DNA from 3 places in the Brenneria roseae subsp. americana genome. Region 2 is predicted to be linked to each of the others. Evidence: predicted binding sites of a transcription regulator. Region 2 holds the regulator's gene; each other region holds the start of a gene.

Region 1 (11,093 bases), on a different contig from region 2:
AAAGCTGGCGTCTTCTTTCAGTTCCGTCTGACGGCTGACCAGGCCGGAGAGCATGGCAACCGACAGCCCGGCAATAAAGCCGCCGATGCCCATCGCCAGCAGGGACATGCCGGAAACGAGATAGCCAATGGCAACGCCCGGCAGGACAGCGTGAGAGAGCGCATCGCCAATCAGGCTCATTCTTCTCAGCAGCAGAAAACAGCCCAGCGGCGCGGCGCTGAGCGTCAGAACCAGACAGCCGACCAGTGCGCGACGCATAAAGCCAAATTCGGCGAACGGCGAACTGATTAAATAAAACCACGTCATGACGCCACGCTCCGCAGTACCGGAGCGGCACTGGCGCTTGTCGGCTGACTGGCGAAGATCTGCTGTCGGTTTCCCCAGCGGTGACTGCCGTTGATCAGCTGTAGAACCTGGGGGAAATGTTGCTCAACCAGTTCCAGATCGTGCAGCACGGTAAGGATCGTTCGGCCTTCTTCATGCAGTTGCTGAAGAATGGTCAGCAGGGTCTGTGTGGTTTGGCTGTCGATGCCGGTAAAGGGTTCATCCAGCAGAATGATGGGCGATTGGGTCAGCAGCAGACGGGCAAACAGAATACGCTGTAGCTGCCCACCGGAGAGCTTGCCGATGTGCTGATGGGCGAACCCGGCCATGGATACCGCTTCAAGCGCCCGTATTGCTTTATTACGCCAATCGGCGGAAATACCACGCAGCAGACCGCTGTGCGGCAAACAGCCCATCAAGACCAGATCGCAGACGCTGATAGGAAACTGTCGATCAAACTCGGAAAGCTGCGGCAGGTAGCCAATGGTATTTTTTCCCTCACTATTGATGCGAAAGGTGCCGGACAGCGGCGGAAGCAGCCCCGCCAGCGTTTTTAGCAGCGTAGATTTTCCACTGCCGTTCGTACCGATAATCGCCGTTAGCGATCCCGAATTGAAGCTTCCGCTCAGTATCCCCAATGGAGTCTGGCCACGGTAGCCAAACGCCAGTTCTTGTAATGCGATCATGGCAACATCACCGCCCAGACAACCAGTAACCACAGGAATGACAATAGCGCTGACACCAGCAGTACCCGTTTGGGGGCGGAGAGGGAATAGAGGCTCATCATCGTTATCCGCTCATTGATATGAATTGTTATATTATAACATAACATTTTTATTTCAATGCGGAATGCCGGAATAGGTAAAAAAGTATTTAAAAACGTTATGAGACTTCCCCGTTATGAGGGGTCGCGTCATGCGCAGGGTTGCTGAAAATTCTCTCCTGAAACCGCACGGTATTTAATCGTGCAAATTTGCATTGCCGCGTCATTATTTCGCCGTCGTCATGAACTGTTTTATGTGAGCCGCGTTAAAAATATTTTAACTCTTTATTTATAGAGCGTGTTTGTGTGGGATTCATCACATATAAAAAGGCGGCAATCTTATTTATTAATGCGAATTGTCAAAATTTGAATGCAAGTCAACATTAATGCAAATTTGCATTAAATTAACGAAACAGGGGGCGCATAAGATGCCGACGGGCTCGCTCGATAAGTTACAAACCGAAGCGTTGCTGGAGCAGGTGGCGCGGGCATTCTGCCGGCTAAAGGCCATCGACAGCGTGACGCAGGAGACCGATCTTGCCGATGAACTGGCGATTCAGTTTGAGGAATGGGATTGGGAAGTGGGCGTCGGGCTTTACGGTTTTTGGAAACTGGCGAATCTGAAGCAGGACCGTGCCATGCTGCTGGCGCTGGAGCAATGGTATCAGCAAAAGCTGGATATCGGCCTGCCGCCGCGTCAGATCAATTCCACGGCGCCGATGCTGGTGCTGGCGCTGCTGTGTCTGGATAACCCGCAAGCTCCATCGCAATGGCGGCAGGCGGTAAGCGAATGGGCCGACTGGCTGCTGCATTCGTTACCCAAAACGGAAGATGGCGGTTTTCAGCACACGGTGAAAGAGCGCTCCAACACCGGACAATTGTGGGATGACACGCTGTTTATGGCCGGACTCTTTCTGGTGGCGGCAGGGCGGCTGTTGTCACGCCGCGATCTGATTGAAGAAGCCGAGTATCAACTGCTAACCCATGCCCGCTATCTGGCGGATGTACGCAGCGGGTTGTGGTATCACGGCTGGACATTCATCGGAAGACATCATTACGCCAATGCCTTCTGGGGGCGAGGCAACGCCTGGATCACGCTGGTGCTGCCGGAAATGCGCGTGCTGGCGCAGGATCAGCTGTCTACGCCTGTGCTACGCACGCTGGAAGCCATTCTGGAGCAGCAGACGCAGGCGTTGGCAGGTTGTCAGCACGACTCCGGTCTGTGGCATACTTTACTGGACGATCCGGATTCTCCGCTCGAAACCTCCGCCAGCGCGGGCTTTATCGCCGGGATCCTAACGGCGCGGCGGCTCGGCATGTTGAACGATTTTCCACAGGCGCGGTTGGATAAAGGGTTTGCCGCCGTCGTCGCGCAGATTGATGATGCGGGCGTGGTGCAGGGCGTCTCCGACGGTACCGCCATGGGACACGATTTACAGTTTTACCGCGATATTCCCAATGTTGCCGTGCCTTACGGACAAGCACTGGTCATGCTGATGTTATTGGCGCAATTACATTCTGTTTGAAGAGATTGGCAATGGCGAGTCTGGAAGCGATCCGCTACAGCGAACGGTGGATCAACACGCGTAAAGTGAACGATCTGACACCCGCAGGCATTATATACTGGCGACGACCATGCTCTCTTTGTTGCCGGTGACGGCGGTGTTTGTCTTCCTGCAAAAATACATCGCCACAGGTATTGCCAATACGGGGATGAAATAACGATGTCGACACTCAAGGATATTGCCGATCGCGCCGGGGTTTCAATCAGCACGGTATCCCGTGCTTTGAACGGCACTGCGCCCATCAGCGCCAAAGTCAAACAGCGCATCATGGCGATTGCCGTCGAGCAAGGCTATCCCTTGCATAAGGCAGGTAAGGCGGTGGCGCCCCATACCGAGCCACTGCGCCATATTATGCTGGCCACGCCGCGCAACCTGATGCTGGAAAATGATTACAATCTGGTCTCGCTGACCCTGATTAACGCGCTGAAAACCCTCTGTCTGCAACGCAATATCCAACTGCGTCCTTTTCTGGGCGAGCACGATACCATTAACGAACAGCAACTGCTGCGTGAGCTACAGGACGGGCGTGAAAGCGGCATCCTGATTGTGAACGACGATCACCCCATGCTGCTGAATGCCGTTGCGGAAAGCGGTATTCCGGCGGTGCTGATTAATGGGGAAGACCCCGGCATGCGGTTGAATTGCGTGATGCCCGCCAACCATTATGCGGCTGCGGCTGCCGTGCGCTATCTTATCGGACAGGGACACCGGCGCATTCTTCATCTCACCTGGACATCCCGTATGACCATCAAACAGCGTGAGCGGGGCTATCGTGAAGCGTTGTGTCAGGCAGGAATTGAGGTAGACGAAGCGTTGATTCTGTCATTGCCGGATTTCCACCCGCGAACGGCGCGGGATGCCGTCTTGCGTTGGCTGACCGCCCATCCCGATCGTCTCGGCGTGACGGCTGTTTTCTGTGCCGCGGATAATCAGGCCATTGGCGTAGTGGATGCTCTGTACCAGTATGGGTTACGCGTACCGGACGATATTTCGGTCATGGGTATGGATGATATTTTGCCGCTTGATATGCTGCCCGTTTCGCTCACGACCGTGAATCTTCCCTTTGAGGCTATCGCCAGGGCTTCGCTGCAACTGCTGACGCAGCAGTTGACGCCATCACAGGCGCTGGGAGTTGCCCAGCGTACCGAACTGGCGGGGCGCGTGGTGATCAGGGGGTCGGTGCGGGCGTTGTAGCTCGCCTCAACCACTCGCTAAAACTTAAACCGCATTCCTGATGGAAACGACGCGTCAGGGGGATATCGGCCATAAAGAAAAAAGCCCCGCACTAGCGGGGCCTTACAGCGATATTCTATCCAAACTATGAAAAAATAAATCGTTGGGTAGGGCACGTGCGCCCAGAACGGGTTAGCCGTTGCCCTCCCACCGAACCGTACGTGCACATTTCTGTGCATACGGCTCTCCATTGGATCAAACAAGGCTTCTTCGGTCTGGCAGTGTTCCTCTGTGAAGATTGACGTGACATATCCGGCAGAGCACTAATGTTTTCCTGTTACGGGCGATCATCAGCTTCTTCCAGTTATCTGTACCCGACTTGATATCCTTAAGTTTCCTCACATGGTGGACTTCAAAAGGACCGGTTCTGGTACCGCAATATTCACATTGGCGTGCAGCCATCCTGTCCAGCAATTCAGTTCTGCCAGAATATTTATGCGTATTCGGCAATATATCCGGTGAACTATGTTTTGGCGCACTCCTGTTTTTGAGTCTAAATACCTCCAACTCATATACCTTTCCATTACGATTTTCCCGATAAACATACCTGCCATCCGCTTGCCTTAATCGCCGTGCGATTTTGGTGCGTGACGTCCGATGTTTACCTGCCAGCGTCTTATAAAGACTATTTTCCCATATCCAATGCAACTTATTGAGATAGAGAACGGGGGCGAGATTGTAGTAATTCGCGTAGCCGCGCATTTCGGCGTTGTACTGACCAATGATTTCATAGTCAGACATGTGCATCATTGCTGGCCGGCCAGAGCTGTCACCATATCCGCCATCGTAATTCCCATAGCCACGTAGAGAGCAGAATTTCAGGATTCTTTCCCTCGGTACGCCCAGATGGATATGTTCCGTTATCGTACGTTTTACCGCATGAGTTTTACTTCCATCTGTATTAAGCCCTACAACACATTTGACCTGTTTGCTTTCACGGCGTGTTTTAATTTCATAACCGAGAAAAGTGAATCCTTTCTTTGGGTCAATAATGCCGGATTTCTCTTTTGATATTTCCAAGTGAAGTTCAGTTTCAACAAAATCGACAACCTCTTTCATTATCTTTTTTGCCTCACTTTTACTTCCTATCACACCAATCAGAAAATCATCAGCATATCGAACATACCGCATTCTTTTGAATTCAGTATCATCCATAATAACACTGGATAGCGTGCGCAACTGTTTCTCCAGTTCATCCGCTTCATGTTTCCATTTTTGGATTTTCTGCTCATCAGCAGGCATTCCTGAAGCGCCGAAACCTTGCCTGATCCATTTAATACGATTTGCCCGGTTCTGTAGTGCTCTTTTGTATATGGGATTGGGTTTCCTCCGTCCCCCTTTGCCGAACTCGCTGATTCTATTTTTCATAAACTCATCAAGTTCATGGAGAAATACATTGGCAAGAATAGGGGAGATAATACCACCTTGTGGTGTCCCGCTATGGGTGCCAAAGTAACGCCAGTTGTCCAGATAACCAGCTTTCAGGAACTTCTTGAGAAGCGCCAGAAATTTGTTATCAGCGATCCGCTTGCTCAGGAATTTCAGCAGCAGATCGTGGTCAATGTTGTCGAAGTAACCTTTGATATCGACATCACATACCCATTTTGTTCCTTTCCAACCGTTTCTGATTTCTTTTAATGCAGAATGACAGGAACGCTTAGGCCTGAATCCATAGCTCCAGTCGCTAAAGACCGGTTCATAGATCTCTTCCAATAGCATTCTCATTACTTCCTGTATTAATTTATCGTCTCCAGTTGGAATACCTAATGGACGTTTCTTTCCATTCGGTTTTCGGGCATCTTTAGGTATGTGCGTGCGCCTGCAAGGTTTGGGATTATACGATCCTGAATTTATAAGCCGAATAAGATTAATAATCCTATCCACGCTCATTTCATCCATCGTATTGTTATTTATTCCTCTCGTCATGGCTCCCTGATTAGAATAAATATTGGCATAGGCCTGTGCCCAAAGATCTTTATTACTGCACATGATTTTATGCAGTTTCTTGATCTTATATCCTTGTATACTGGCTTTGTTTATACCACTTAGAGCATTGAGTGTTCCCTGTGATAGCACTGACTATCGAACCTCGCTTCTATTAGTATAGATCCAACTGACTCCCTTCCCCCTTACGAATATAATTTAATTAATAATTACTTATCAATTTATATATATTTTTCAGATTGGCTAGCCAATTGCGACTCCATTACAGAGCTACATTGGGTACTATGGAGTCTCCGTTACCATATTGGTTAATTACTTAACCAACTTAGGTAATCCCGTATTTCTTTGTAGTCAAGGAGCATCCCACTTAGGTTTCACTTACGTTCAATTACCACTCCCACCGAGCAGGTGCCAATATTGTTGGATATAGTAACCTTCTACAAATAATTACTATAAATATTGGTATGACTCCTGAATAACCGTGAGCCATAGATATCCCGAAACCCACTATGAACTATGATTCAACCAATCAGGCTTAACCATATGGGATTTGCAATGGCTGGCGCAAAGTAGGTTATTTCCCCGCAACCAGCCTTTTCCTGACATGCTACACTCCCCTCCCTCTTTCGAGGTTCAAACCCATTACTGGGTAAGGATAAGTCAGGCTTGCAATAGGCACTCCAACAGCCTATGATTAACTCAATAACTTGAGTTAACCACTTGATTTACAAAGCAAAACGGCGCACTTAGAACGGGATATCGTCGTCAAAATCCATTGGCGGCTCATTGCTGGGCGCCGGCGTGTTATTTTGCGCAGCAGGGCGGGCTTGCTGTGGTTGAGCGCCGCCGCTGAATTGGTTGCCGCCCTGCGGTTGTTGAGGTTGGCCCCAGCTACCTTGCTGCTGACCGCCGCCGGCAGGCGCTGCCCCACCGCTCTGACGTCCGCCCAGCATTTGCATGGTGCCGCCGACGTTGACCACGATTTCAGTGGTGTAGCGATCTACACCAGACTGATCGGCCCATTTACGGGTTTGTAGTGAACCTTCAATATAAACCTGAGAGCCTTTGCGCAGGTATTCGCCTGCGACTTCCGCCAGTTTGCCGAACAGGACAACGCGGTGCCATTCGGTCTTTTCTTTCTGCTCGCCGGTTTGCTTGTCACGCCAGCTTTCGGACGTGGCCAGAGTGATGTTGGCAACTGCACCACCATTCGGCATATAGCGAACTTCTGGGTCTTGCCCCAGATGTCCGACAAGAATCACTTTATTAACGCCTCTGCTGGCCATGCTCGTGTCTCCTGATGAATCAATAGATTTATTTTCAAGTCTAAACGATCAATCTTAACATGGGAAAAGTATCTATCATACCTGCGGAACGCGATCAAAAATGAAGAAAACGTTTGCAACATTTGCATAGAAAACGGATTGGATACTGGATATCCATTCAGCTTTTTTTGTGCCATAATTGCACGTTTCGTACCGGTTGTCTCCATCAGTGAGATGATGCAAAACTGTATTTATTCCGGGAAGTGTGTGAATGGATAAGATCGAAGTTCGTGGTGCCCGTACTCATAATCTCAAGAATATCAATCTGATAATCCCTCGCGACAAGCTGATAGTGATCACCGGGTTATCTGGTTCAGGTAAGTCATCGCTGGCGTTTGACACACTGTATGCCGAGGGACAGCGACGTTACGTCGAGTCACTTTCCGCCTATGCGCGCCAGTTCCTGTCGCTGATGGAAAAACCGGATGTCGATCATATAGAAGGCCTGTCGCCGGCGATTTCCATCGAGCAGAAATCTACCTCGCACAACCCGCGCTCCACGGTGGGGACGATTACCGAAATTCATGACTACCTGCGTTTGCTGTTTGCGCGCGTGGGTGAGCCGCGTTGCCCGGAGCATGATATTCCGCTGGATGCCCAGACGGTCAGTCAGATGGTGGACAACGTGCTGGCGCAGCCGGAAGGTAAGCGTCTGATGCTGCTGGCGCCGATTGTGAAAGACCGTAAAGGCGAGCACACCAAGACGCTGGAGAATCTGGCGACGCAGGGATATATCCGTGCGCGTATCGACGGTGAAGTCTGCGATCTTTCCGATCCGCCGAAATTGGAATTACAGAAAAAACATACCATCGAAGTGGTGGTCGATCGTTTCAAAGTGCGTGACGATCTGGCTCAGCGTTTGGCGGAGTCGTTTGAGACGGCGCTGGAACTCTCCGGCGGTAGTGCGGTGGTGGCGGATATGGATGACCCGACGATGCCGGAACTGCTGTTTTCTGCCAACTTCGCCTGCCCGGTCTGCGGCTACAGCATGCATGAGCTGGAACCGCGTATGTTCTCATTCAACAACCCGGCTGGCGCGTGCCCAAGCTGTGATGGCCTGGGGGTTCAGCAATTTTTCGACCCGGCGAGGGTGGTACAGAATGCGGAGCTGTCGCTGGCGGGAGGAGCGATCCGCGGCTGGGATCGCCGTAACTTCTACTATTTCCAGATGTTGCGTTCGCTGGCCGACCATTACAAATTTGATGTTGATGTACCGTTCGAAAGTCTGGGCGATTCCATTCAGCAACTGATCCTTTACGGTTCAGGCAAAGAAAATATCGAGTTCAAATATATTAATGACCGGGGTGATACCTCGGTGCGTCGTCACCCGTTTGAGGGCGTTCTGCACAATATGGAGCGCCGCTATAAAGAGACGGAATCCAGCGCGGTGCGGGAAGAACTGGCGAAGTTTATCAGCAATCGCCCTTGCGCCAGTTGTGGCGGTACGCGTCTGCGTGAAGAAGCGCGCCATGTATTTGTCGAACAAACTACATTGCCACAGATTTCCGATATGAGCATCGGCCATGCGATGAGTTTCTTCCAGAATATGAAGCTCAGCGGGCAACGCGCTCAGATTGCAGAGAAAGTGCTGAAAGAAATCGGCGATCGTCTGAAGTTCCTGGTTAATGTCGGGCTTAATTACCTGTCGCTCTCACGTTCGGCAGAAACCTTGTCCGGTGGCGAAGCGCAGCGTATCCGTCTGGCAAGCCAGATTGGCGCGGGTTTGGTGGGGGTGATGTACGTGCTGGATGAACCGTCCATCGGTTTGCATCAGCGTGATAACGAGCGTTTGCTGGAAACGCTGATTCATCTGCGTAATCTGGGCAATACCGTGATTGTGGTCGAGCATGATGAAGATGCGATTCGTGCCGCTGACCATGTGATTGATATCGGACCGGGGGCGGGTGTACACGGTGGTCAGATTGTGGCCGAAGGCACAATGGCGCAGATTATGGCGGTGCCTGACTCGCTGACCGGGCAGTTCCTGAGCGGCAAACGCAAGATTGAAGTCCCCGAACACCGCGTTCCGGCTGACCCGACCAAAGTGCTGAAGCTGATTGGTGCGAAAGGCAATAACCTTAAAGATGTGACCCTGACCCTGCCCGTAGGGTTGTTTACCTGCGTGACCGGGGTATCAGGTTCGGGCAAATCCACGCTGATTAATGACACGCTGTTCCCGCTGGCGCAGCGTCAGTTAAACGGCGCAACGCTGGCGGAGCCTGCGGCATACCGTGAAATTCAGGGGCTGGAACATTTCGACAAGGTTATCGATATCGATCAGAGCCCCATTGGCCGCACGCCGCGCTCCAACCCGGCGACCTATACCGGCATTTTTACACCAATCCGTGAACTGTTCGCCGGCGTGCCGGAAGCGCGAACCCGCGGCTATAATCCTGGTCGTTTCAGCTTTAACGTCCGCGGCGGACGTTGCGAGGCCTGCCAGGGTGACGGTGTGATCAAAGTGGAAATGCACTTTCTGCCGGATATTTATGTGCCGTGCGATCAGTGTAAAGGTAAGCGTTATAACCGTGAAACGTTGGAAATCAAATACAAAGGCAAAGGCATCCATGAAGTGCTGGATATGACCATCGAAGAAGCTCGCGAGTTCTTTGATGCAATACCCGCACTGGCCCGTAAGCTGCAAACGCTGATAGACGTTGGTCTGTCGTATATCCGTCTGGGGCAGTCGGCAACCACGTTATCCGGTGGCGAGGCGCAGCGTGTGAAACTGGCGCGTGAATTATCGAAACGTGGCACCGGTCAGACGCTGTATATTCTGGATGAGCCGACAACCGGCCTGCATTTTGCCGATATTCAGCAATTGCTGGCGGTTTTGCACCAATTACGCGATCAGGGAAATACCATTGTCGTGATTGAACATAATCTCGATGTTATAAAAACCGCCGACTGGATCATTGATCTGGGGCCGGAAGGCGGCAGCGGCGGCGGTGAGATCCTGGTTTCCGGTACGCCGGAAACCGTTGCCGAGTGTGAAAAATCGCATACCGCGCGTTTCCTGAAACCGATTCTGGCGCGTCAGCCGGCGTAGTGTTGTGCTTATCCCATAGCGTTCAACATGCAGGAAGCTAAGGCGACGGTATGTTGAACGCTGGCAAGGATATCGTTTAAAGAATATGGGGCATCAGGTAAAAGACCTTGTGCCCTTATTTATTCTGCTCGGTTTCTTGTTTAATCTTTATCACATGCTGTCGTAGCACTCCCGGAGGTTTGCCATGTGGATACAACATGAAATCCGTCTTAAGCCTAAAACCAGAGGCTTTCATCTGATTACTGATGAAGTGCTGGCGCAGGTAAAAACGTTACGACAAATCAACGTTGGGCTGATGCATGTTTTTATCAAACATACTTCAGCAGCACTGACGATCAATGAAAATGCCGACCCGACCGTGCGGCAGGATTTTGAAAATTTCTTTAATCATCTGGTTCCGGAAGATGAACCTTATTATCGCCATGTATACGAAGGCAGCGACGATATGCCCGCGCATCTGAAAGGGAGTCTGTTGGGAAATAATTTAACTATTCCGATCAGCAACGGACGATTAAATCTGGGAACCTGGCAGGGAATTTATTTATGTGAGCATCGTAATCATGGCGATAGCAGGACACTTATTATCACTATCCAGGGGGAATAACGGTAATGAATAAACGAATATTCACCTGTTACTCATTTGAGTTGAAGCGCCATTGTATTTTTAGCACTTTCACAAAGTGAAGAATGTTTTTTTATATTTATAGTTAATGCGTATTGTTCTGGGCCCATCTTAATTTATTCTTTCCATCGGTTTCTCATCAAAATTGATTAACCTCCATGATTCTTGTATTTACCCAGTTATATAAAAATGATGATTTCTCCGTTAGGCGGGCGAACCACCGGGAACACGGATTCTGCCAGCGGACAACGCGTTGGCGCTTGTCACC
Region 2 (11,093 bases):
AAATTCGTCCATTGCATGACCGCGTGATCGTCAAGCGCAAAGAAGTTGAGTCCAAATCTGCTGGCGGTATCGTTCTGACCGGCTCCGCTGCAGGTAAGTCTACCCGTGGTGAAGTTCTGGCCATCGGCCATGGCCGCATCCTGGAAAACGGCGAAGTGAAGCCGCTGGATGTGAAAGTAGGCGATATCGTTATTTTCAATGATGGCTATGGCGTGAAGGCAGAGAAGATCGATAACGAAGAAGTTCTGATCATGTCTGAAAGCGACATTCTGGCAATTGTTGAAGCGTAATTGCGCGTAATCATTTGAACTGAACGAATTTAAGGGAAATACACCAATGGCAGCTAAAGACGTAAAATTCGGTAATGACGCCCGCGTAAAAATGCTGCGCGGCGTGAATGTACTGGCTGATGCAGTGAAGGTTACCCTGGGCCCGAAAGGCCGTAACGTAGTATTGGATAAATCCTTCGGTGCCCCCACGATTACTAAAGACGGTGTTTCTGTTGCACGTGAAATCGAGCTGGAAGACAAATTCGAGAACATGGGCGCGCAGATGGTAAAAGAAGTTGCCTCTAAAGCGAACGATGCTGCGGGCGACGGTACCACAACGGCAACGGTACTGGCTCAGTCCATCATCACTGAAGGTCTGAAAGCCGTTGCTGCGGGCATGAACCCGATGGATTTAAAGCGCGGTATCGATAAAGCGGTTATCGCCGCTGTTGAAGAATTGAAAAAACAATCCGTACCTTGCTCTGATTTCAAAGCCATCGCACAGGTTGGCACCATCTCTGCAAACTCCGACGAGACCGTGGGTAAACTGATTGCAGAAGCCATGGAAAAAGTAGGCAAAGAAGGCGTTATCACCGTTGAAGAAGGCACCGGCCTGCAAGACGAACTGGACGTTGTTGAAGGTATGCAGTTCGATCGCGGCTACCTGTCCCCTTACTTCATCAACAAGCCGGAAACCGGTTCTGTTGAACTGGAAAGCCCGTTCATCCTGCTGGCTGACAAAAAGATCTCCAACATTCGCGAAATGCTGCCAGTGCTGGAAGCCGTTGCTAAAGCCGGTAAACCACTGCTGATCATTGCAGAAGACGTTGAAGGCGAAGCACTGGCTACGCTGGTGGTGAACACCATGCGCGGCATCGTGAAAGTGGCTGCGGTTAAAGCGCCGGGCTTCGGCGACCGCCGTAAAGCCATGTTGCAGGATATCGCTACCCTGACGGCAGGTACGGTGATTTCTGAAGAAATCGGTCTGGAACTGGAAAAAGCGACGCTGGAAGATCTGGGTCAGGCCAAACGCGTTGTTATCAATAAAGACACCACCATCATCATTGATGGCGTGGGTGACGAAGGCGCAATCCAGGGGCGTGTTACCCAGATTCGTCAGCAGATCGAAGATGCGACTTCAGACTACGATAAAGAAAAACTGCAGGAGCGTGTGGCTAAACTGGCTGGCGGTGTAGCCGTTATCAAAGTTGGCGCAGCGACTGAAGTTGAAATGAAAGAGAAGAAAGCACGCGTTGAAGATGCCCTGCACGCAACCCGCGCAGCGGTAGAAGAAGGCGTGGTTGCGGGTGGCGGTGTTGCACTGATTCGTGCCGCTTCCTCTATCTCTGCTTCTGGTCTGAAAGGTGATAACGAAGATCAGAACGTCGGCATCAAAGTTGCGCTGCGCGCAATGGAAGCACCGCTGCGTCAGATCGTGGTTAATGCCGGTGAAGAAGCCTCCGTTATCGCCAACACCGTGAAAGCGGGTGAAGGTAACTACGGTTACAACGCTGCAACTGAAGAATACGGCAACATGCTGGACTACGGTATCCTGGATCCGACCAAGGTGACCCGTTCTGCTCTGCAGTACGCGGCGTCTATCGCTGGTCTGATGATCACCACCGAATGTATGGTTACCGAACTGCCGAAAGATGATAAGGCGGATTTAGGTGCCGCAGGTGGTATGGGCGGCATGGGTGGAATGGGCGGTATGATGTAATAAGGTGTCGTTGTCATCGGGCACCGCGTTCCGATGACAATCTGATCCCTGATTACTTTCGTTTGCATCCACGCTTTGCAAAAAAGCACTATCTCAGGCTATGCCGGATAGTGCTTTTTTTATGGCTGCCGTCTTTTACTTTCAGGCCGTTGCTTTGCAATGTTGGAGACGCGCCAGGCGTTTTTTTATGCCTGAGCGTTTCTTTTCCGCTTTATCTGCACGTTGTCCTGCCTTACGTGTTATGACGTGACTTTCCCTTTGAAATCAGTAAGTCTTCCCGGTGCGAAAAGATTGCCGAAATCGTGTTTCATCCGTGATCAATCGGTTCATTACATGTCATAGAGAGGCCATTCTGCGCTACAATATGAGACGTTTATTTTATTTACGAAACAGCCCAAGGCGGAGTGGGGACAATGTCTGATGATGCGCCGGCTCTTCTGCGCGCCATTGAGTGGTGTACTGAGCCATCTCCGGTTCTGCCCGGATATATTGCGAGCTGGTTGATGGAAACGGGCTCAATGACGCAGCGGCTCGAGACGTATTGCACCCAACTGACGGTTGAACTCTGCAATGAACGTTTTGTCATTTCTTCAGAACTGTGCGATGAGCGGGAACATTTGCCGGCCAGTGAGCGTTATTGGCTGCGTGAGGTCGTGCTTTATGGCGATGAACGGCCATGGCTGTTTGGCCGTACACTGATCCCTCTGCAAACGTTGGAAGGGGCCGGCTCGGGCTTGAAAGCGATCGGTGATGAGCCGTTGGGTCGTTATCTGTTTCAGCAAGAGACGCTGACGCGTGATTATATTCATACCGGATGCTGTGCCGGTTTGTGGGCGCGGCGTTCGCGTTTGTGTCTTTCTGGCAGTCCGTTTCTGCTGACTGAACTGTTTCTGCCAGAAGCACCGCTTTATTTTACGGATAGCTGTGAAGGCTAGCCGGCAATTGAGGAGATGAGTCCGTTGGAAAGAAGTATAACGGCGGGAAAATGGCTGGCTTACTGTCGTTTGATGCGTATTGATAAGCCGATTGGTTCCCTGCTGCTGCTGTGGCCAACGCTATGGGCCTTATGGATGGCAGGTCGCGGCATACCTGAACCCTGGGTCCTGTTTGTTTTCGTCGCCGGGGTTTTTTTAATGCGTGCAGCAGGCTGCGTTATCAATGATTATGCCGATCGTCATTTTGACGGCCATGTGAAACGTACCGCTTCGCGTCCTCTGCCCAGCGGCATGGTCAGTGAACAGGCGGCAAAAGTTCTGTTTGTGATGCTGGTTCTGCTGGCGTTCAGTCTGGTGCTGACGTTGAATCGGATGACCATCTGGCTTTCCGTTGCCGGATTGGCGTTGGCCTGGGTATATCCATTTATGAAACGCGTCAGCCATTTACCGCAGTTTGTTCTGGGAGCGGCGTTTGGTTGGTCAATTCCGATGGCCTATGCCGCAGTCAGTGAAACGCTGCCGTTAACCTGCTGGCTGATGTTTCTGGCTTATATCTGCTGGACGGTTGCTTATGATACGCAATATGCGATGGTTGATCGGGATGATGATCTCAAGATCGGTATCAAATCCACAGCGATCCTGTTTGGCCGTTTTGATACGTTGATCATTGGTTTACTGCAATTGGGCACTTTGTTACTGATGGCGGCGCTGGGCTACCTTACATCGCTGGGCCCTGTCTTTTATGCCTCGCTACTGGTGGCCACCGGGCTGTTTGTTTATCAGCAACGCTTGATCGCCGGGCGGGAACGTGATGCCTGTTTCAAGGCCTTTAAAAACAATAATTATGTCGGTATGGCGTTGTTTGCCGGTGTGATATTGGGTTTGTAACGCGGGATGTTGCTGATAGATGTTGCTGATAAAACGGCGGCGATATACTTCGCCGCCGTTTTTGTCTGGCGTAAGGTGTTATTCCTGTGAATGGTTTTCCACTGCCGGCAGTGTGTCATTTTCCGTTTCCGCCGGTGAACTGGCGCTTTCAATCGTCAACCTGACTTCCGGGGTGATTAAATCGGCCAGAATATTGTAGATTGTCAAAATATCACCCTGAGCCGCTTCAAGGCTGTCGGTGATGTAGCCTTCACTGCGCAACGTCGCAACCAGCGTTGAGAAAACGGCCTTATCGAAGAATTCAGGCGCGTTGATGCCGTGCAACACGGACAGGCGTTGTGCCATGTTGCGGCTCTCTTTCTCCAGCGTTCCGCGATTGATCTCAGGATTCGCTCCCAGCAGTGACAACGTGATGGCATAGCGTTGCAGCGTTTCACGTACACCGGCCGCTAAAAGTTGCAGCGTGCGGATACGGGCCGGATTGATGAGCAAGTCGCCTTCTTTGCTGCACAACAACTGCTGACGGGTTAACTCGGCTACCAGTGTGGATATCACTTCCGGTAGCTGCTCCTTTGAATAATGCAGAAACAGTTCGGCCTTCAGCAGCGGATAAATCAGCGTCACCTGACGAACCACTTCAGCGAGCGTAATGCGGCGGTGATGAATCGCCATGCTGGCAATGAGCGACGGCAATATCAGCAGGTGCTGAATGTTATTGCGGTAATACGTCATCAACACGGCCTGTTCCCGCGGCAGAATAATAATGTCGCCGATACTGTCTTTCTCGACTTCAAATTTATCCATGCCCAGCGCGTGTTCCAGTAGCTCCTCCGCCGCCTTTTTCGGTGCGGTGATGTCTTTATGGTAAGGAACGTTACGCAGCAGTTGCAGATAACAATCCAGCTGTTCCTGCATTTGTTCTCTGGTCAGAGATCGCTGACGCGAAGCCAGCAAAGCCGTTGAGCAGAGATTCATGGCATTTGCCGCAGCGGAATTGTTGATGCGTACCATGATATCCGTAGCGATATCCTGCACGGTCGGTGTCAGCCAGCTCGGGCGCTGTGCTTCAATCGGGTCAATGGCGTCACGCCACTGCGGTACATGTTGATTCAGGTAGGTGGTTAACGGCAGCGGTTCGCCGAAGTTCACGTAACCTTGTCCGAGATTGCGTAATTTACGCAAGCCGCGAACCATCTGCATAAAGCCTTCTTTCTCTTTTGTTGCGCCGCGCAGTTCTTTCGCGTAGGTGCCGACCTCCATGACGTGCTCATAGCCGACATAGATAGGCACCAGCGTAATGGGGCGCGTACCGCCGCGCAACATGGCCTGAATAGTCATGGCCAGCGTACCGGTCTTTGGCTCCAGCAGGCGCCCTGTACGTGAACGGCCACCTTCAACAAAATATTCGACCGAGTAACCCCGGGCAAAAAGCTCGCCCAGATATTCACGGAAAATGGTGGAATACAGTTTATTGCCTTTGAAGGTACGGCGAATAAAGAACGCGCCTAAGCGACGGAAAATCGGGCCGGCGGGCCAGAAGTTCAGGTTAATGCCCGCCGCGATATGCGGGGGCACCAGCCCCTGATGATAGAGCACATAGGACAGCAGTAAATAGTCCATGTGGCTACGGTGACAGGGGACATAGACGATTTCATGTCCATCCTGTGCCAGTTGGCGTACGCGCTCGGCGTTGTGGACGTTGATGCCCTGATAGAGGCGGTTCCACGTCCAGCTTAATACACGATCCGACAGACGAACCGCTTCATAAGAGAAGTCGGCGGCAATTTCCTCCATCAGGGCAATCGCGTTTTGCTGTGCTTTCTCATGGGAGATTTTTTTGCTGCGCGCTTCGTCATCTACGGCCTTTTTGATCGCCTTGGAATCAAGCAGCTTATTAAACAGCTCCTGACGTACCGGCAGACGCGGCCCTACCGCCGCCAATCGCTGACGGGAGAAGTGCATGCGGGCGACCCGCGCCAGCTTGTGGGCGATGGTTTTGTCAGTACCGTGCTCGGTTGCCATGTAACGTAATGACACCGGGCTGGAAAAACGGACAAAGCTGTCGCGGCCCAGCCACAGTACGGCAAAGAATTTCTCGATACCGTTCAGCAACCGCAAATGCGGGGTAGCCTGATTTTGTCCTTCACGGCCGGGCGAACGACCAAACATGACGGAAACCGGCACCATTTGCACATCCAGATCGGGATTGGCGCGGTGCAAATCCAGATAGTCGTGAAACAGTTTTACCGATTTCTGTTTTGGAACGTAGTATCGGAAAAGACGGGGACCGTCATTGATAAAGACATGACTGGGCAGTTCCACTCCGCCAATGTCCACGGGCAGCAGGGGATCAGGCAAACCAAGCGTCTGACATTTTGTCCGCAGTGTCATTAAATCTGCCTGAGAATTGTAAGGCAACACATAGAGGATAGGGCGTGACGGGTCTAAACCCAGCTCAGTCACGGGATCTATGGGTATGACTTTACTTTTCACTAACAGCCCGAGTGGGAAACTCAATAATTTATAGTAAATTTTACGCCAACCTGACATAACAACTTGAAGCCTCTTGTTAGCAATGCGTCGCAAGGATACCAGAAACTGCGCTGGAGATCTGTGGTTATGAGACAACGGTTAAGTGTTAAAATGCGGGCGATCTCTTATAAGCTATTTTTATAAAAAACGGAGGATAAATGAATAAAGCAACGGGAATGACCCGGATTATCAAAGCAACCGGCTATTCCCTTAAGGGACTGAAACAGGCATGGCGGCACGAAGCGGCTTTTCGTCAGGAAACGGTGCTGACGATCGTCGGGGTGGTTATCGCCTGTCTGCTGCCCGTCACGCTGGTCGAGACGCTGTTGCTTATCGGAGCGGTCGTGTTGATCATGCTTTTTGAACTGGTGAACAGTGCGATTGAAGCCGTCGTGGATCGCGTGGGCACTGAGCATCATGAATTATCCGGCCGGGCGAAGGACATCGGATCGGCTGCCGTTTTTGTGGCTATTCTGCTCGCGGCTGTCGTCTGGGGCAGTATTCTGTGGCGGCATTTTGCATGAAGGTTGGCAGAAATTAATAAAAAACCGAGGTTTACTCACATCCCGGTTCCCAATTGGGTATGACCTGTATATACTCACAGCAAGACTGTATAAACAACCAGGGGGCGGAATGAAAGTATTAACAGCCAGACAGCAACAGGTTTATGACCTGATCCGCGATCATATTGCGCAGACCGGTATGCCGCCTACGCGTGCAGAAATTGCCCAACAACTGGGATTTCGTTCGCCTAATGCCGCTGAAGAGCATTTGAAAGCATTAGCGCGCAAGGGGGTGATTGAAATCGTATCTGGCGCATCTCGTGGTATTCGGTTGCTGATGGAAGAAGAGGCTGGCATTCCGTTGATTGGCCGTGTTGCTGCGGGTGAGCCGCTTCTGGCGCAAGAGCATATTGAATGTCATTATCAGGTCGATCCCGGCATGTTCAAACCCAGAGCGGATTTCTTACTGCGGGTAAACGGCATGTCGATGAAAGATATCGGTATTATGGATGGTGATCTGCTGGCCGTACATAAAACGCAGGATGTGCATAACGGTCAGGTCGTCGTTGCCCGTATTGAAGATGAGGTGACGGTAAAACGACTAAAAAAACAAGGGAATACGGTTCAGTTGCTGGCTGAAAACGAAGAGTTTTCTCCTATCGTCGTCGATCTGCGCGAGCAGAGTTTCTCTATCGAAGGTCTGGCCGTTGGCGTAATTCGTAACGGTGACTGGAGCTGACTTTAGGCACCCTACGCCAGGCGATAGGTTTGCCGTCCCGACATTGATTCATGCATCGCCCCGTTCCGGGGCGATGTTGTTTATCCCCTCATTCATCACTCCTTGATACCTTGCCTGCCGACGCGGTGCTCCGATCTTTTTGGGTTATACCGTTGATATATTTATTTACATTTGATGGGAGTAAATAAATATATGCGTTACTTCCTGTTTTTATGTGGTTTTTAAATTATTTCATCATTATAAAAATCATTTATTCAGACTTAGGGTCTGGTTTACATAAAATAACCAGAATTATTTACTATAATTATTTTCAAGATAAGCATTTTTATCTTATTTGATGATGAATGCTGAAATTAACGATATGGGTATAAGTAACTATTTACTTATGCCATTTTAACCTAAGTTATGGAGATTACTATGAATAAGGACCAAACCAGCGGTAACTGGAAACAGCTTAAAGGTAAAGCGAAAGAACAGTGGGGTAAACTGACTGACGATGATTTGAAGATTATCGAAGGTAAACGTGACCAATTGGTTGGCAAGATCCAGGAACGCTATGGTTACGAGCAGGAAGCTGCCGAGAAAGAAGTAAAAGACTGGGAAAGTCGTAACAAATACTTCTGGTAAGGAAAACCATCATCCCTGGCGGCATGGCAATCTTGCTGGCTGAGTCAGGATAAACTGGCATAACAAGGAACGATACCGCGGGTCTACGCGGATGCGCCAGATACACAGGGAGGTGTCTGCTGAATTAGCCCTTGCGAGTAATCGTGAGGGCTAACGCTTTTTGATCGGTATGCTGTGGTCGTGATCGCAATGATCCGTTTGTTTACATGTCGCGACTTCCTGACAGCTTTCACATAGCCCATGCGCTTCAATCACGCTGTGGCGCAAAGTAAAACCCGCCTGTTGCGCCAAATTACGGAGTGTTTCTTCCACCCCTTCAGTCTGACGTTCGGTAACCTGACTGCATCGGTCGCAGATAAAGAGTGCGGAGGTGTGACTATGATCCTCAATATGGTGACAGAGCACGTAGCTGTTGTTTGACTCGACCCGATGAATAAAACCCTGCTCCAGTAAGAAATCAAGAGCACGATAAACTGTCGGCGGTTTAGCCTGCGGTTCTGATATCCGTAAGAGATCGAGCAGATCGTAGGCGCTGATGGCACCAGACTGTTGCGCCATCAGACGTAACACTTCCAGTCGCTGTGGCGTCAGACGAACGCCGCGCTGCTGACAAATCTGTTCAGCCTGGGCAAGTAATTTGTCCTGTGTGGTTGAATCCATTGCCATATCACCCTGACGGATAGAGAAACGAAGTGCATATCTTATCACGGCTGGAGAAAAACACCGAGCCAGTGACGCCGGCTTATCAGGTGCGTTAGCGAAGACGGCGTGTGTCAGGCAACCAGGTCGATTAACAAGGCCCGCAGTGATGTTTCAGCCGTTAGAGTCAACGCCGATTCATGTTGGATAAACGCACCGTCACCACAGTGCAGCACCTGGGGGCCTGACTGTTCATGGATGCTCATGGAGCCATGAATCAACTGCAAATAAGCCCGATTGCCTTGCAGCATAATGGTCTGTTGCTCATTTTCTTGCCATTCCAGATGATGGATCCACACTTGTTGGCGGAGTTGCAAACTGCCTTGCTCGCCCTCTGGTGAGGCCAATAAACGATGGCCGGTTTTGTTCAGCGATAAGCGCTGTAGCGCATCGTTTTCTCGCGTTGGGCAAGCATCCAGCCACAGTTGCATGCGCGTCAGCGGCTTACAACTGCTGGCATTGTGCTCGCTATAGCTGATATGCGGCTGAGTCGCGAGCAGTAAAACCTCCCCCTCTTTGGCATAGATATGATGGCCGTTACTGTCGCGGTATTCCGCTTCTCCCTGGAGGACGATATTTAAAATGTCCACGGGCGGATAAGTGCGCGGCTGGAAGGAAGCGCCTGGTGTCAGCACTTCCTGATTTAGCACGCGCAGCGATGCATAGCCCAGTAATTGAGGGTCGAAGTAGTGGCCGAATGAGAAAGTATAACGTGCTTGCAACCAGCCATAGTCAGCTTGACCGCATTGCTCCGCCGCTCTTCTTATGATCATGGTGATTGCCCTGACTATTTATTTCTTAAACAAATAGTAATTGTGTGGACGCTGGATTGTTAGCTAGTTAATCTGGTCGGTATATTCAAAATTCCTGAATGAGTACGAAAATGGCTAAAGAACGGGCATTGACGCTGGAAGCCTTGAGGGTCATGGACGCGATTGATCGTCGGGGAAGCTTTGCCGCAGCGGCGGATGAGTTAGGGCGAGTGCCTTCTGCGCTGAGCTACACCATGCAAAAGCTGGAGGAAGAGTTGGATGTGGTGCTGTTTGACCGTTCCGGACACCGCACCAAATTCACGAACGTTGGCCGTATGTTGCTGGAGCGTGGACGTATTCTGCTGGAAGCGGCGGACAAGCTTACGACGGATGCGGAAGCGTTGGCCCGCGGTTGGGAAACTCACCTGACGATTGTGACCGAGGCATTGATCCCCAGTCAGCGGCTTTTTCCATTGCTCGATAAGTTATCCCTGAAGGCCAATACCCAGGTTTCCATCCTGACTGAAGTGTTAGCCGGGGCGTGGGAGCGTCTGGAACAAGGACGAGCAGATATTGTTATTGCGCCGGATATGCATTTCCGCGCGTCTTCCGAAATCAATACACGCAAACTCTATACGCTGAAGAGTGTCTATGTGGCCAGCCCGGACCATCCTATTCATCAGGAGCCGGAACCGCTATCGGATGTCACCCGGATAAAATACCGTGGGATTGCTGTTGCCGATACCGCGCGTGAACGTCCGGTGTTAACGGTACAGTTATTGGATAAACAGCAGCGCCTGACGTTGAGCTCTCTGGACGATAAACGCCGCGCTTTGCTGGCAGGATTGGGGGTGGCGACGATGCCTTATCCCATGGTGGCCCAGGATATTGCCGCAGGTCGGTTACGTGTCGTTAGCCCCGAATACTCAATGGAGAGCCAGATCATCATGGCCTGGCGACGAGATAGTATGGGCGAAGCGAAATCCTGGTGTTTGCGGGAAATTCCCAAATTGCTCAATCAGGCTTGAGACTCTGCCGACGGCGGACAACTTCAGGACTTGGCCATCAATATCCTCTTCCCGGTAAAGGGGAGAGCCGAAGAACCTGACATCAACCAGAGTTAACCGGCAAACTCTCTGTCGCGCCCGTGGGGGCTGTTCAGATCCTGTTCCGGGCCCAGTGAAATCACGCCGTGTGGATTGATCGTGACGTGACTCCGGTAATAATGGTGGCGGATATGCGCCATGTTCACCGTATCAGCGATGCCAGGCATCTGATAGATGTCACGTAAAAAACCAAACAGATTCGGGTAATCGCTTAAGCGGTATTTATCGCACTTAAAATGGGTGTGATAGACCGGATCAAAACGTATCAGCGTTGTCCATAGCCGCAGGTCTGCCTCGGTCAACTGCGAACCCGTCAGATAACG
Region 3 (11,093 bases), on a different contig from region 2:
CGCCGTTAGCGCAGTTACATGCGCAATCGAGCGCGCACGGTGCGCTGTTGATGGTGGATGATGCCCACGGCATTGGCGTGTCCGGGGAAGAAGGACGCGGAAGCTGCTGGCAACAGGGCGTAAAACCGGAACTGCTGATTGTGACGTTCGGCAAAGCCTTCGGCGTTAGCGGCGCGGCCGTGCTGTGTGACGAACCGCTGGCGGAATACTTCTTGCAGTTCGCCCGTCATCTGATTTACAGCACCTCGATGCCCGCGCCGCAAGCTTGTGCACTGAGCGCCGCATTACACTGTATTCGTAACGAACCGGCACGGCGGGATAGGTTGCAACGTAATATTGCTCAGTTCCGTGCTGGTTTTTCGGCGTCGTCGTACCAACTGATGAATTCTCTGAGCGCCATCCAGCCGCTGGTGGTGGGGGATAATGCCCGCACGCTGGCGTTAACGGCGGCGCTGCGTGAGCAGGGGCTATGGGTGAGCGCGATGCGTCCTCCCACCGTACCGCCCGGCAGTGCGCGTTTACGCATTACGCTGACGGCTGATCATCAGCCGGAAGATATCGAACGACTGCTGGCGGTGCTGCATCATGTTCGCTGATACATGCCATAAGCAGGCGATTGCGCAGGCGTTCGGACGGGCGGCGGCCAGCTATGATCGTTTTGCCGAATTGCAACGCACCAGCGGGGAGCGCCTGCTTGATTTAATTCCGCCGCACGGTGGGACCCGGGTTCTGGATGCGGGCTGCGGGACGGGGTATTTCAGCCGCTATTGGCAACAGCAGGGGAAACGCGTTACCGCATTGGATCTCTCTCCGGCCATGCTGAGCCATGCCAGCCGACATCAGGCGGCTGAACGCTACGTGCAAGGTGATATCGAACATCTGCCGCTGGAAGACGGCTGCGTGGATATTAGCTATAGCAATCTGGCGGTGCAGTGGTGTGATGATTTACCCCGTGCGCTGGCTGAGCTGTATCGGGTCACGCGATCGGAGGGGATCATTGCTTTTTCTACGTTGGCGGAGGGGTCACTGAGCGAGCTTTCTCATGCCTGGACGCAGTTGGACGGCACCCGTCGTGTGAATCATTTTCTCTCCGCCGGCGCGATCGAAGCGGCTTGTCAGCCTTATCGTTATCAGCTTCGTCAGGAGCGTATCACGTGTTACTTCCCGGATGTGCTGACGTTAATGAAGTCATTAAAGGGGATTGGCGCGACCTGGTTGCATCAGGGACGAGCCCCCGGATTGCTGAGTCGTTCCCGCTTAAACGGATTATCGTCGGTTTATCCGCGATGCTCAGAAGGCTATCCGCTCAGCTACCAATTGATTTACGGAGTGATCTATCGTGATTAAACGCTGGTTTGTCGCGGGTACGGATACGGAAGTCGGTAAAACTATCGCCAGTTGCGCACTGTTGCAGGCCGCGAATCACGCCGGATACCGTACCGCCGGTTATAAGCCGGTTGCGTCCGGCTGCGACATTACCCCCGACGGCGTGCGAAACGGCGATGCGTTGGCGCTTCAGGCCAACAGCAGCGTGCCGCTTGACTATCAGGCGGTGAATCCAATGGCGTTTATTGAACCGACGTCGCCACATATTATCAGTGCCGAGGAGCAGCGACCGATTCATCTGCCCGTGTTGTCCGAGGGATTACGGATGCTGGAGACGCAGGCCGACTGGTTGCTGGTGGAAGGCGCCGGCGGCTGGTTTACCCCGCTGTCGGCGCGGGAAACGTTTGCTGATTGGGTTTATCAGGAGCAGTTGCCGATCATTCTGGTCGTGGGGATTAAGCTGGGCTGCATTAATCATGCATTATTGACAGCCAGCGCGATTGCGCAATCGGGATTGAAATTGAGCGGCTGGATTGCCAACGACATCACGCCGCCGGGCAAACGGCACCAGGAATACCTGAGCAGTTTACAGCAGCGGCTGCCTGCCCCCATGCTGGGAGAAATACCGCATTTGGCGGCGCCTCAACGGCAACCTCTGGGACAGTATATCGATCTGACACGCTTGGATTAATCGCTTTTATGCAGGCAAAGCGCGATGAGTTTCTCTTATGCGGGACTCATTTCGTTAATGGCAAACGCCGATCTTTATGGCTAAGATTGGTAATAAGCATGGTATTTGCCGTATTCAATAGAAAAAAGCATCTTGAAATTTCTGGTAAGCCCTTGCTACGCCTGCATAGGGGCGTCTGTTTTTAGTATTTTTCAGTCTAATACTTATAAGATAAATCGCACAAAGAACGTGAAAAAAATCCATATCAATCACGATATAAGATGAAGGTAGTATTTCAGCAACTCAGAGCGGGTGCGGCGTTGTGAGAGTTATCCACCATTTCTGTGGATAACTGTGTGCATTAGGGATAGAAAAATCGCGCCAGACGAGAGCCGGCGCGGGTTGTCGCCAGGTTGGCGCTATTCTCCGCTTTTTGATTAATTCGTTAAAAATCATTGCATTAATTAAAATCAAGTCTCTTGTTAAGGCCTGACGCGTAGTTGCATAAATTCACATCACTGGTAATACCTCTACGTTACAGGAATCGTGAGATTGGGGATAAATAATCCTGATATTTGCTAGCCGATCATCCATGAATGTGCTAGCCGATGTCTTTGTTTGATAATCATCCAATCCGGCAATAATTTTCTTGATGCTGTTTTTATATCCAGTATCATGGCGGAAGTAAAGTTCGCGATTGTTTCCCATAATAGTTAAGTGTCAAGGAAGCGCCATGGCGTTCCCTCTGCTTGCCATTGATCGTCCATTCATGAGTAGCGTGTTTAACTATGAGTAAAGTCTTTAAACTGAAGTCCGAATTTCAACCGGCAGGCGACCAGCCTGAGGCCATTCGCCGTTTGGAGGAAGGGCTGGAAGATGGGTTGGCGCATCAGACGCTGTTGGGTGTGACGGGTTCCGGCAAAACGTTTACCATCGCGAACGTAATTGCCGATTTGAATCGCCCAACCATGGTTCTGGCGCCGAACAAGACGCTGGCCGCGCAGCTTTACGGTGAAATGAAGGCGTTTTTCCCCGATAACGCGGTGGAATATTTCGTCTCCTACTATGATTACTACCAGCCTGAAGCCTATGTTCCAAGCTCCGATACGTTTATCGAGAAAGATGCGTCGGTGAATGAACATATTGAGCAGATGCGTCTTTCGGCGACCAAAGCGCTATTGGAACGCAGAGACGTGGTGGTCGTGGCCTCGGTTTCCGCGATTTACGGTCTGGGCGATCCCGATCTCTATCTGAAAATGATGCTGCATCTGACGCAGGGGATGCTGATTGACCAGCGCGCCATTTTACGGCGCTTGGCGGAGTTGCAGTACACCCGTAACGATCAGGCGTTTCAGCGCGGCACTTTTCGCGTGCGCGGCGAAGTGATCGACATCTTTCCTGCCGAATCGGATGACGTGGCGTTACGTGTCGAACTGTTCGATGAGGAAGTCGAGCGGCTATCGTTGTTTGACCCGCTGACCGGACAGGTTATCCAGACAATGCCGCGTTACACCATCTATCCTAAAACGCACTACGTGACGCCACGCGAGCGTATTTTGCAGGCGATGGAAGATATCAAGGTTGAACTGGCCGAACGCCGCAAGGTGCTGCTGGCGAACGATAAGCTGGTGGAAGAACAGCGTCTCAGCCAGCGCACGCAGTTCGATCTGGAAATGATGAACGAGTTGGGCTATTGTTCCGGTATCGAAAACTACTCCCGATTTCTGTCCGGGCGTGGCCCCGGTGAGCCGCCGCCAACGCTGTTTGACTACCTGCCTGCCGATGGGCTGCTGGTGGTGGATGAATCACACGTGACCATACCGCAGATCGGCGGGATGTACCGCGGCGACCGGGCGCGTAAGGAAACGCTGGTGGAATACGGTTTCCGCTTGCCTTCCGCGCTGGATAACCGCCCGATGAAGTTTGAGGAGTTTGAAGCGCTGGCGCCACAGACGATCTACGTTTCCGCCACGCCGGGTAACTACGAGCTGGAGAAATCAGGCAACGAAGTGATCGATCAGGTGGTGCGTCCGACGGGGCTGTTGGATCCGGTGCTGGAGGTCCGTCCGGTGGCGACGCAGGTGGACGATCTGCTGTCCGAAATACGTCTGCGCGCCGCTGTGAATGAGCGCGTGCTGGTGACGACGTTGACCAAGCGCATGGCGGAGGATTTAACCGAGTATCTGGAAGAGCACGGCGAACGCGTGCGTTACCTGCACTCGGATATCGATACCGTCGAACGGGTGGAGATCATTCGCGATTTGCGTCTTGGCGAATTTGATGTTCTGGTGGGGATCAACCTGCTGAGGGAAGGTCTGGATATGCCGGAAGTGTCGCTGGTGGCGATTCTTGATGCCGACAAAGAAGGTTTTCTGCGTTCGGAACGTTCGCTGATTCAGACCATTGGTCGTGCGGCGCGTAACCTGAATGGCAAGGCGATTCTGTACGGCGACAAAATTACGCCGTCAATGGCTCGCGCGATTAGCGAAACAGAGCGCCGCCGTGAAAAACAACAGGCCTACAACCTGAAATATGGCATTGTGCCGCAGGGACTGAACAAGAAAATTGCTGATATCCTGCAAATTGGTCAATCGAGTAACGGCAGAGGCAGAGGGCGTAGCAAGAAAGCCGCCGAACCGTCAGCCAGCTATGCATTGCTGACGCCGAAGGCGCTGGATCAGAAAATCCGCGAGCTCGAAAGCAAAATGATGATGCACGCGCAGAATCTGGAATTTGAAGAAGCGGCCAGTCTGCGTGATGAGGTACAGGCGCTGCGGGCGCAATTTATTGCCGCTTCCTGAATTAACAAAAACGTTTTAAGGGGTCATTATGGATATCGCGATACCCGGTGTGCAGGTGCTGTTTATTGCCGGCTTTGGACCCATCGTTACATCGGTCCCGGCCAGCTATGCGCTCTACGTTGAAACACTCGGTCTGCCGTTGAAGCCGCTGGAGGGCAGCCCTGATTATCTGGTGACGGATGCGCTGGAAGGAGTAAAACACTTTTCGCTGTGGCCGCTCGAACAGGCCAGCCAATCCTGCTTCGGACAGGCGTCGTGGCCGTCAGATTTACCGGTGCCGCAGAGTTGGCTGGAGTTTGAGGTTGCCGATATGGACGAGGCAACGCAGGCGATTAAACAGCAAGGCTATGCGCTGCTGGTGGAAAACCGGCTGGAACCCTGGGGGCAGCGGGTAACCCGTTTCCTCAGCCCGGAAGGGATGCTGATCGGGGTCACGCATACCCCCTGGCTGCGCGCACCCGCGGGGTAAACATCTCAAAACCCCACCGCCTGACCATCCCGCCGGCTGTCGCTGGCGGCGATATAGCCGTGCTCGACATCATCGGATAATCGCCAGATAAACTGACCGGCACCGAAGTCCATATAGGGATCGTTAACCGATTTCAGCCGATGGCCGAGCTGGGCCAGCCGGTTAACGGTATCTGCTGGCATGGTTGATTCCAGATCCAGCGAAAAATCGCGGTTCACTTTCCAGCGCGGCGCATCGCAGGCCGCCTGCGGCTGTTGTTGATAATCCAGCATCCGCACCAGCGTTTGCACATGCCCCTGCGGTTGCATATCGCCGCCCATCACGCCAAAACTCATCTGCGGCTGCCCGTTACGGCTGAGGAAGGCCGGAATGATGGTGTGGAACGGGCGTTTGCCCGGCGCTACCACGTTGGCGGAACGCGGATCGCTGGAGAAACCCGCGCCGCGGTTTTGCAGACTAATGCCATAGTCTGGCAGCACGACGCCTGAGCCAAATCCCATGTAATTGGACTGAATGAAGGAGACCATCATTCCGTTTTCATCTGCCGTAGTCAGATATACCGTACCGCCGCTGGCGGGCATGCCCGCCGCGGGGGGACGGGCGCGGACCGGGTCAATCAGCTTTGCCCGCGCATCGAGATAGCCGCTGTCCAGCATCTGAGCGGGGGTGACATCCATTGAGCGCGGATCGGCCACGTAGCGATAAACATCGGCAAAGGCGAGCTTCATGGCTTCAATTTGCACATGCTGTGATGCCGCGCTGTCGAGCGGCAGCGAGGCCAGATCAAAACGTTCCAGAATGCCGAGCGCAATCAGCGCCGCGATGCCCTGACCATTGGGTGGGATCTCATGAACGTCATACCCACGGTAGCGCTGGCTGATTGGCGTTACCCACTCGGGGCGATAGTGGGCTAAGTCCTCACGAGTCAGGCTGCCGCCCGTGGCCTGAGACCAGGCCACCAGTTTTTCGGCAATCTCTCCCTGATAAAAGGCGGCTGCCCCTTGTTGGGCCAGCAGGCGCAGCGTGCGGGCTGCCGCCGGAAAGGTGAATTTTTCGCCGATAAGCGGTGCCCGGCCATGCGGCATGAACGCCGCGGCAAAGCCCGGTTGCTGATGGAGTTCGGTGACCGCCAACGCCCATTTATGGGCGACCATCGGCGCGATGGTAACGCCGCGTTCAGCCACCTCGATGGCGAACGACAGCAGATGCGCAAACGGCAGGCGGCCATAGCGCTGGTGCAGCTTCTCCCAGCCGGCGATGGCGCCGGGGATGGTCACGCTGTCCCAGCCGCGCAGCGGGCGGCGGGCTAACCCGTTGCCGTCTTCGCCATGACGCTGGCGGAAAAAATCCAGCGTCCAGCTTGCCGGCGCACAGCCGGACGCATTTAATCCCTGTAGTTGTTTTCCGTCCCAGACCAGCGCAAAGGCATCGCTGCCGAGTCCACAGGAGACCGGTTCGACAACGGTTAACATCGCCGCGGCGGCGATAGCCGCGTCCACCGCGTTACCGCCTGCCAGCAGCGCCCGGTTTCCGGCCTGTGCCGCCAGCGGATGTGAGGTGGACACCACATTGCGGGCAAACAGCGGCGTACGCACGGTAGGATAAGGGTTATGCCAGTTAAAGGTCATGATGCGCTCCAGTGTCGGGCAATAGGCGGCGTGCAGCTTCTTCCATCAGTGTTTTACGGTCGATTTTGTTGGTGCCGGCCAGCGGCAAGTGCTCAACCAGCCAGATATGGCGAGGATGCAGATAGGCTGCCCCCTGTTGTAGCGTGAAGGCTTTGAGTGTTTCGCTGTCTATCTGCTGGCCGGGGCGTAAAACGACCCAGGCGACCGGTTTATGGCCCTTGATTTCATCGACCACCGGTACGACGCAGGCTGACTGTACCGCCGGATGGCGCTCCAGCAGTTGTTCAACTTCGCTCGGATAGATATTTTCCCCGCCGCAGACGAACATATCGTCATGGCGCCCGACAAAGGTGAAAAATCCCTGCTCATCCTTGCGGAAGACATCACCGGTGATGTAATACCCGTCCGGTGTGAAAGGCGTGGGAATATCCGGTCGCTGATGGTAGCCAAGCATCAGCGCCGGACTTTTCAGTTCCAGTACGCCGCACCGCGACAACTGGCCGTCCTCGGCGCGCAGCCGAAGTTGTACCTGTGGGTGAGGGTAGCCTGTCGCCAGCAGCGGTAATGCTTTTCCCTGTGGATGAGGGCCGAAAACCACCGGGCCGCCCTCGGTGGTGCCGTAGGCATTGATAATCCGGGCGGCGGGCAAAAGCTGATGGATTTGGTTTATCAGGCTGGCGCTCACCGGGGCTGAACCCATGCGTACCACCCGTACACAGGATAAATCGCTTTGCGCCAGCCGTGTTTTTTCCCGCAGGATCATGGCGATCATCGGCGGCACTGCCGTCAGCCAGCTACAACGGTAGTGGTGGATAGCCTGGATATAGTCTGGGGCGCTGAACTGCGGCAGGATGACGGTGGTGACGCCGCTTGCCAGCGAAAGCAGGATCAGCGCCAGCGCATTCATATGATAAAACGGGGCGGCGATCAAAAGCCGTTCATCATGCAGTTCGTGTGCGGCAAGACGGGTTTCAATCACCCACAGGTGGCTGTCGTGGCTCAGCAGCACCCCTTTGGGGACACCGCTGGACCCGGAGGTATACAGCAGCAGCGCAATATCGTCTGGTCGCGCCTGCCAGGGCGCCAGCGGACCTTCATCATAAAACCGCTTCAGGCTGTCGTCACTGAAGCTGATGCGCGGCAAAGGAAAGGCAATCCGCGCCAGCTGTTCGCTGTCACCAAACAGGAAAACCGCGCCGCTGTCCTGCAAAATATATTCGATAGTGGTGTCCGGCAGTTTGATATTGACAGGAACGGCGACCAGTCCGGCACGCAGGATCCCCAACAGCACGGCGACATACTCCAGCGTATTGACGCCCAGAATGGCGATTTTGCTGCCGGGCGCAAATCCACGTGACAGCAGGGCGCGTCCGATGGCGTTGGCCTGACGGTCGAGCTGGGCATAGCTGACAACCCGGTCGGGCAAGCCATGTTGCGGGGCGATTAACGCTGACTTCCCACTGTCGCTAAGGTGGGTAAACAGTACACCAAGATTGCGGCTGTTCATGGCAGAAACTCAAGCAGGCAGTTGAACGCGGGCAGCGCAATCAGCAGTCGTTCTGGCTGTTGACTGAGCGGCAGGTCAAGCGCACGGGCCTGTCCGGCGATCCGCTCACGGTCGCCGCCGTGGAAGCGAAGCGCGGCAAACTGGCTATCGCGTGCGGTATCCAGCGTGAGCTGTTGCCGATAGCGTCGGGCAAAATCTTCATGATTGAGAAAAGCCAGCTCAAACCCCGGCTCAAGGGTACCCAGCGCCTGATATTGCAAAGCCAGTGACACCGGATCGTGGGTGACGATCGTCAGTTGACTAATGCGAGCGACACCATTCTGATGACGTTGCCATTCATCACGCCAGACCCACTCGGGTGTATGGTGTTGGCAAAAATAGATGCGTCCGGCGCTGAAACTGCCTGCGGCCAGATGCACCGTACTGAAGCGGGCTTGTTGTTGCCGCCCGTTGATGTCAACCGGGCGGGAAAATGAGCGAATGGGTTGAAGCGTGAAGCCTGCCCGCTGGATTGCTGACGCGCTGGTTTCGATGTCCTGACTGCTGAACACCAGCCCGTCAAGTCCGGCCGGGCCAGCCAGCAGCTCCTGCCGCTGCGGTGGTTCGTCGGGCGGCAGACCGAGGATCTCCAGATAGTGTTGATCGAACACGATCAGATGATTGATTGATCCCAGCGAATGGTAGCCCCGCGGCGTCAGGGTAAAGCCCAACTGGCGGAAAATAGCCGCCGCGTGGTCGGTTGCAAACTGGGCGTTAAACACCAGGTGGTCAAGGGATAAAGACATGGTCGGCCCCTCAGACGCTAACGGTGGAATAAAGACCGCGCCCACTGGCAACCAGATTTCCCTCACTGTCAAACAGCCGGGCTTCGGCGCAGGAGACCTGTTTCCCTGCCTTGATCACCCGGCCGCGGGCGGTGAGGTTGCCACGAGCCGGACGGTGGTAATCAACGTGCAGGTTAAGCGTCGGCACACCCCGGCCGGTAAAGGAAACCAGCGCCCAGTCAGCGGTCAGATCAATAAGTGCCGCAAGAATACCGCCATGCGTGTATCCCCCGGCGGAATTAACGACCCATTCTTCGCGCCAGCGCGCGGTTAATTCTATTTCCCCCTCACCCAGCGCGGTCACTTCCAGACCGAGCCACTGGTGATAGGGACCCTGCAACAAACGCGCCTGAACATCGGCGGCACTCAGTGGTGTGGATTCAGCCATTAGCGTTACCTTTATAAGTTATGACCGCCCTCAGGGCGTGACGATGACTTTGCCAAGCACTTCCCGATCGCGGATTAGCCGCAGTCCTTCGCTGGCCTGTTCCAGCGGTAGCACGCGATCGATCAGCGGATCGATTTCTCCCCGTGACACCATCTCCAGCAGCGCGCTCAGGTTGTCGGCATAGAAACTGTTGGAGCCTTTGATCGTCAGTTCGAAACTCCAGACATAGCGCAAATCCTCCTGCGGGTCGTAACCGGCGGTTGCGCCGCATACCAGCAGGATGCCGCCGCGTTTCAGACAGCGTAACGAGGGGCGCCAGGTATCGCCGCCGGTGAAGTTGATAACGACATCGACCCCGCCTTCATAACTGCGGCGCTGTGGCTTGCCGTAGGTAGCGATGGCCCATTTTGAGAAATCGGTTTCCCGGTAGTTAACTACGCGATCGGCCCCCAGCGCGCTGAGCGCCTCTGCTTTTTCGGCGCTGCCCGCACAGGCGATAACCTCGGCTCCCAGCCGTTTTGCCAGCACCACACAGGCGCTGCCGACGCCCCCGCTGGCGCCGAGGATCAGCACGCGATCGCCCGCTTTGACCGTGTTGTGCGTTATCAACATACGGTGCGCGGTGCCGTATGCGACCGGTAAGGCCGCTGCCTGAGCAAAGCTGACGTTGTCCGGCAGGATAATGAGCTGAGCGGCATCGACCTGAGCGTATTCCGCCATGCCGCCGTCAACCATTTCCCCCATCAGCCCCACGCCGGGCTTTAGCGGATTGATCAGCACCCGATCGCCAATCTGCCAGCCGGCAACGCCTTCGCCGAGGGCGCTGATGGTGCCGGCCAAATCCAGACCGGGCACCACCGGCAGCGGCACGGTAATGCCGGGCATTCCGCGCACGGTAAAGACATCGTGATAGTTAAATGATGACGCCCCCACGCGGATCACCACATGTCCGGGCTGAGGGACCGGCCGCGGATGATTGTTTGTCACCTGTAGCTGGTCGAGGTCGCCGTGTTGTGTTAAAACCAGCGCTTTCATGGTGTTGCTCACAGAATATCTCCTGTTCAGGCGGAATTAACGGACCAATGGTTTTAACGGACCAATGGTTTTAACGGACCAATGGTTGAATGGATTTCGCCTGTTGATAAGGCGCAGTCACGAACAGGTCGTCGCTTAACTGGCCTTTGATGGCGCCACTATCGACGAACACCTGGTGTTGTCGTTTCAGCGTATCGATATCTGCCGGCTCGAACGATACCCGATTCATGCTTTCCCAACGGCTGACGTAGACCTCCGCATCTTTCTGCGGCAGGTTGGCTTTTTTCTGTAGGATCTTGACCACATCGTCAGGATGCGCCTGTCCCCAGGTCAACGTGTCGCGCAGCGCGGCAATGACGCGGGCAATGGTATCCGGCTGTTTATCAATCAGGTCGCTACGCACGGCGCCGATACCAATGTAGGGAACCGCATCGCTATGGGTGAT

What was found. The regulator LexA, encoded in region 2, represses DNA repair genes until DNA is damaged. The targets are predictions, from matches to a motif close to TNCTGTATGTACATACAGNA.
Region 1: the regulator LexA is predicted to act here: its motif matches at 7,259-7,278, upstream of uvrA (excinuclease ABC subunit UvrA).
Region 3: the regulator LexA is predicted to act here: its motif matches at 2,650-2,669, upstream of uvrB (excinuclease ABC subunit UvrB).

Annotation. Positions count from the first base shown of each region.
Region 1 covers NZ_QDKJ01000001.1:261,343-272,435, forward strand. The annotation lists gene B4923_RS01140 (metal ABC transporter permease) at 1-306, opposite strand, end outside; gene B4923_RS01145 (metal ABC transporter ATP-binding protein) at 303-1,010, opposite strand; gene bglB (beta-galactosidase BglB) at 1,516-2,613, shown strand; partial or broken gene B4923_RS21250 (carbohydrate ABC transporter permease) at 2,702-2,809, shown strand; gene B4923_RS01160 (LacI family DNA-binding transcriptional regulator) at 2,812-3,846, shown strand; gene B4923_RS01165 (group II intron reverse transcriptase) at 4,081-5,961, opposite strand; gene ssb1 (single-stranded DNA-binding protein SSB1) at 6,576-7,115, opposite strand; gene uvrA (excinuclease ABC subunit UvrA) at 7,366-10,203, shown strand; gene B4923_RS01180 (secondary thiamine-phosphate synthase enzyme YjbQ) at 10,388-10,807, shown strand.
Region 2 covers NZ_QDKJ01000005.1:276,509-287,601, forward strand. The annotation lists gene B4923_RS08665 (co-chaperone GroES) at 1-290, shown strand, start outside; gene groL (chaperonin GroEL) at 337-1,989, shown strand; gene ubiC (chorismate lyase) at 2,403-2,924, shown strand; gene ubiA (4-hydroxybenzoate octaprenyltransferase) at 2,940-3,812, shown strand; gene plsB (glycerol-3-phosphate 1-O-acyltransferase PlsB) at 3,891-6,362, opposite strand; gene B4923_RS08690 (diacylglycerol kinase) at 6,503-6,868, shown strand; gene lexA (transcriptional repressor LexA) at 6,978-7,586, shown strand; gene B4923_RS08700 (CsbD family protein) at 8,004-8,213, shown strand; gene zur (zinc uptake transcriptional repressor Zur) at 8,364-8,873, opposite strand; gene B4923_RS08710 (pirin family protein) at 8,987-9,685, opposite strand; gene B4923_RS08715 (LysR family transcriptional regulator) at 9,796-10,692, shown strand; gene B4923_RS08720 (glutathione S-transferase family protein) at 10,785-11,093, opposite strand, start outside.
Region 3 covers NZ_QDKJ01000013.1:67,163-78,255, reverse strand. The annotation lists gene bioF (8-amino-7-oxononanoate synthase) at 1-596, shown strand, start outside; gene bioC (malonyl-ACP O-methyltransferase BioC) at 586-1,347, shown strand; gene bioD (dethiobiotin synthase) at 1,340-2,017, shown strand; gene uvrB (excinuclease ABC subunit UvrB) at 2,785-4,797, shown strand; gene B4923_RS15960 (VOC family protein) at 4,826-5,266, shown strand; gene B4923_RS15955 (gamma-glutamyltransferase family protein) at 5,272-6,894, opposite strand; gene B4923_RS15950 (class I adenylate-forming enzyme family protein) at 6,884-8,401, opposite strand; gene B4923_RS15945 (VOC family protein) at 8,398-9,186, opposite strand; gene B4923_RS15940 (PaaI family thioesterase) at 9,197-9,613, opposite strand; gene B4923_RS15935 (quinone oxidoreductase family protein) at 9,644-10,660, opposite strand; gene B4923_RS15930 (ABC transporter substrate-binding protein) at 10,719-11,093, opposite strand, start outside.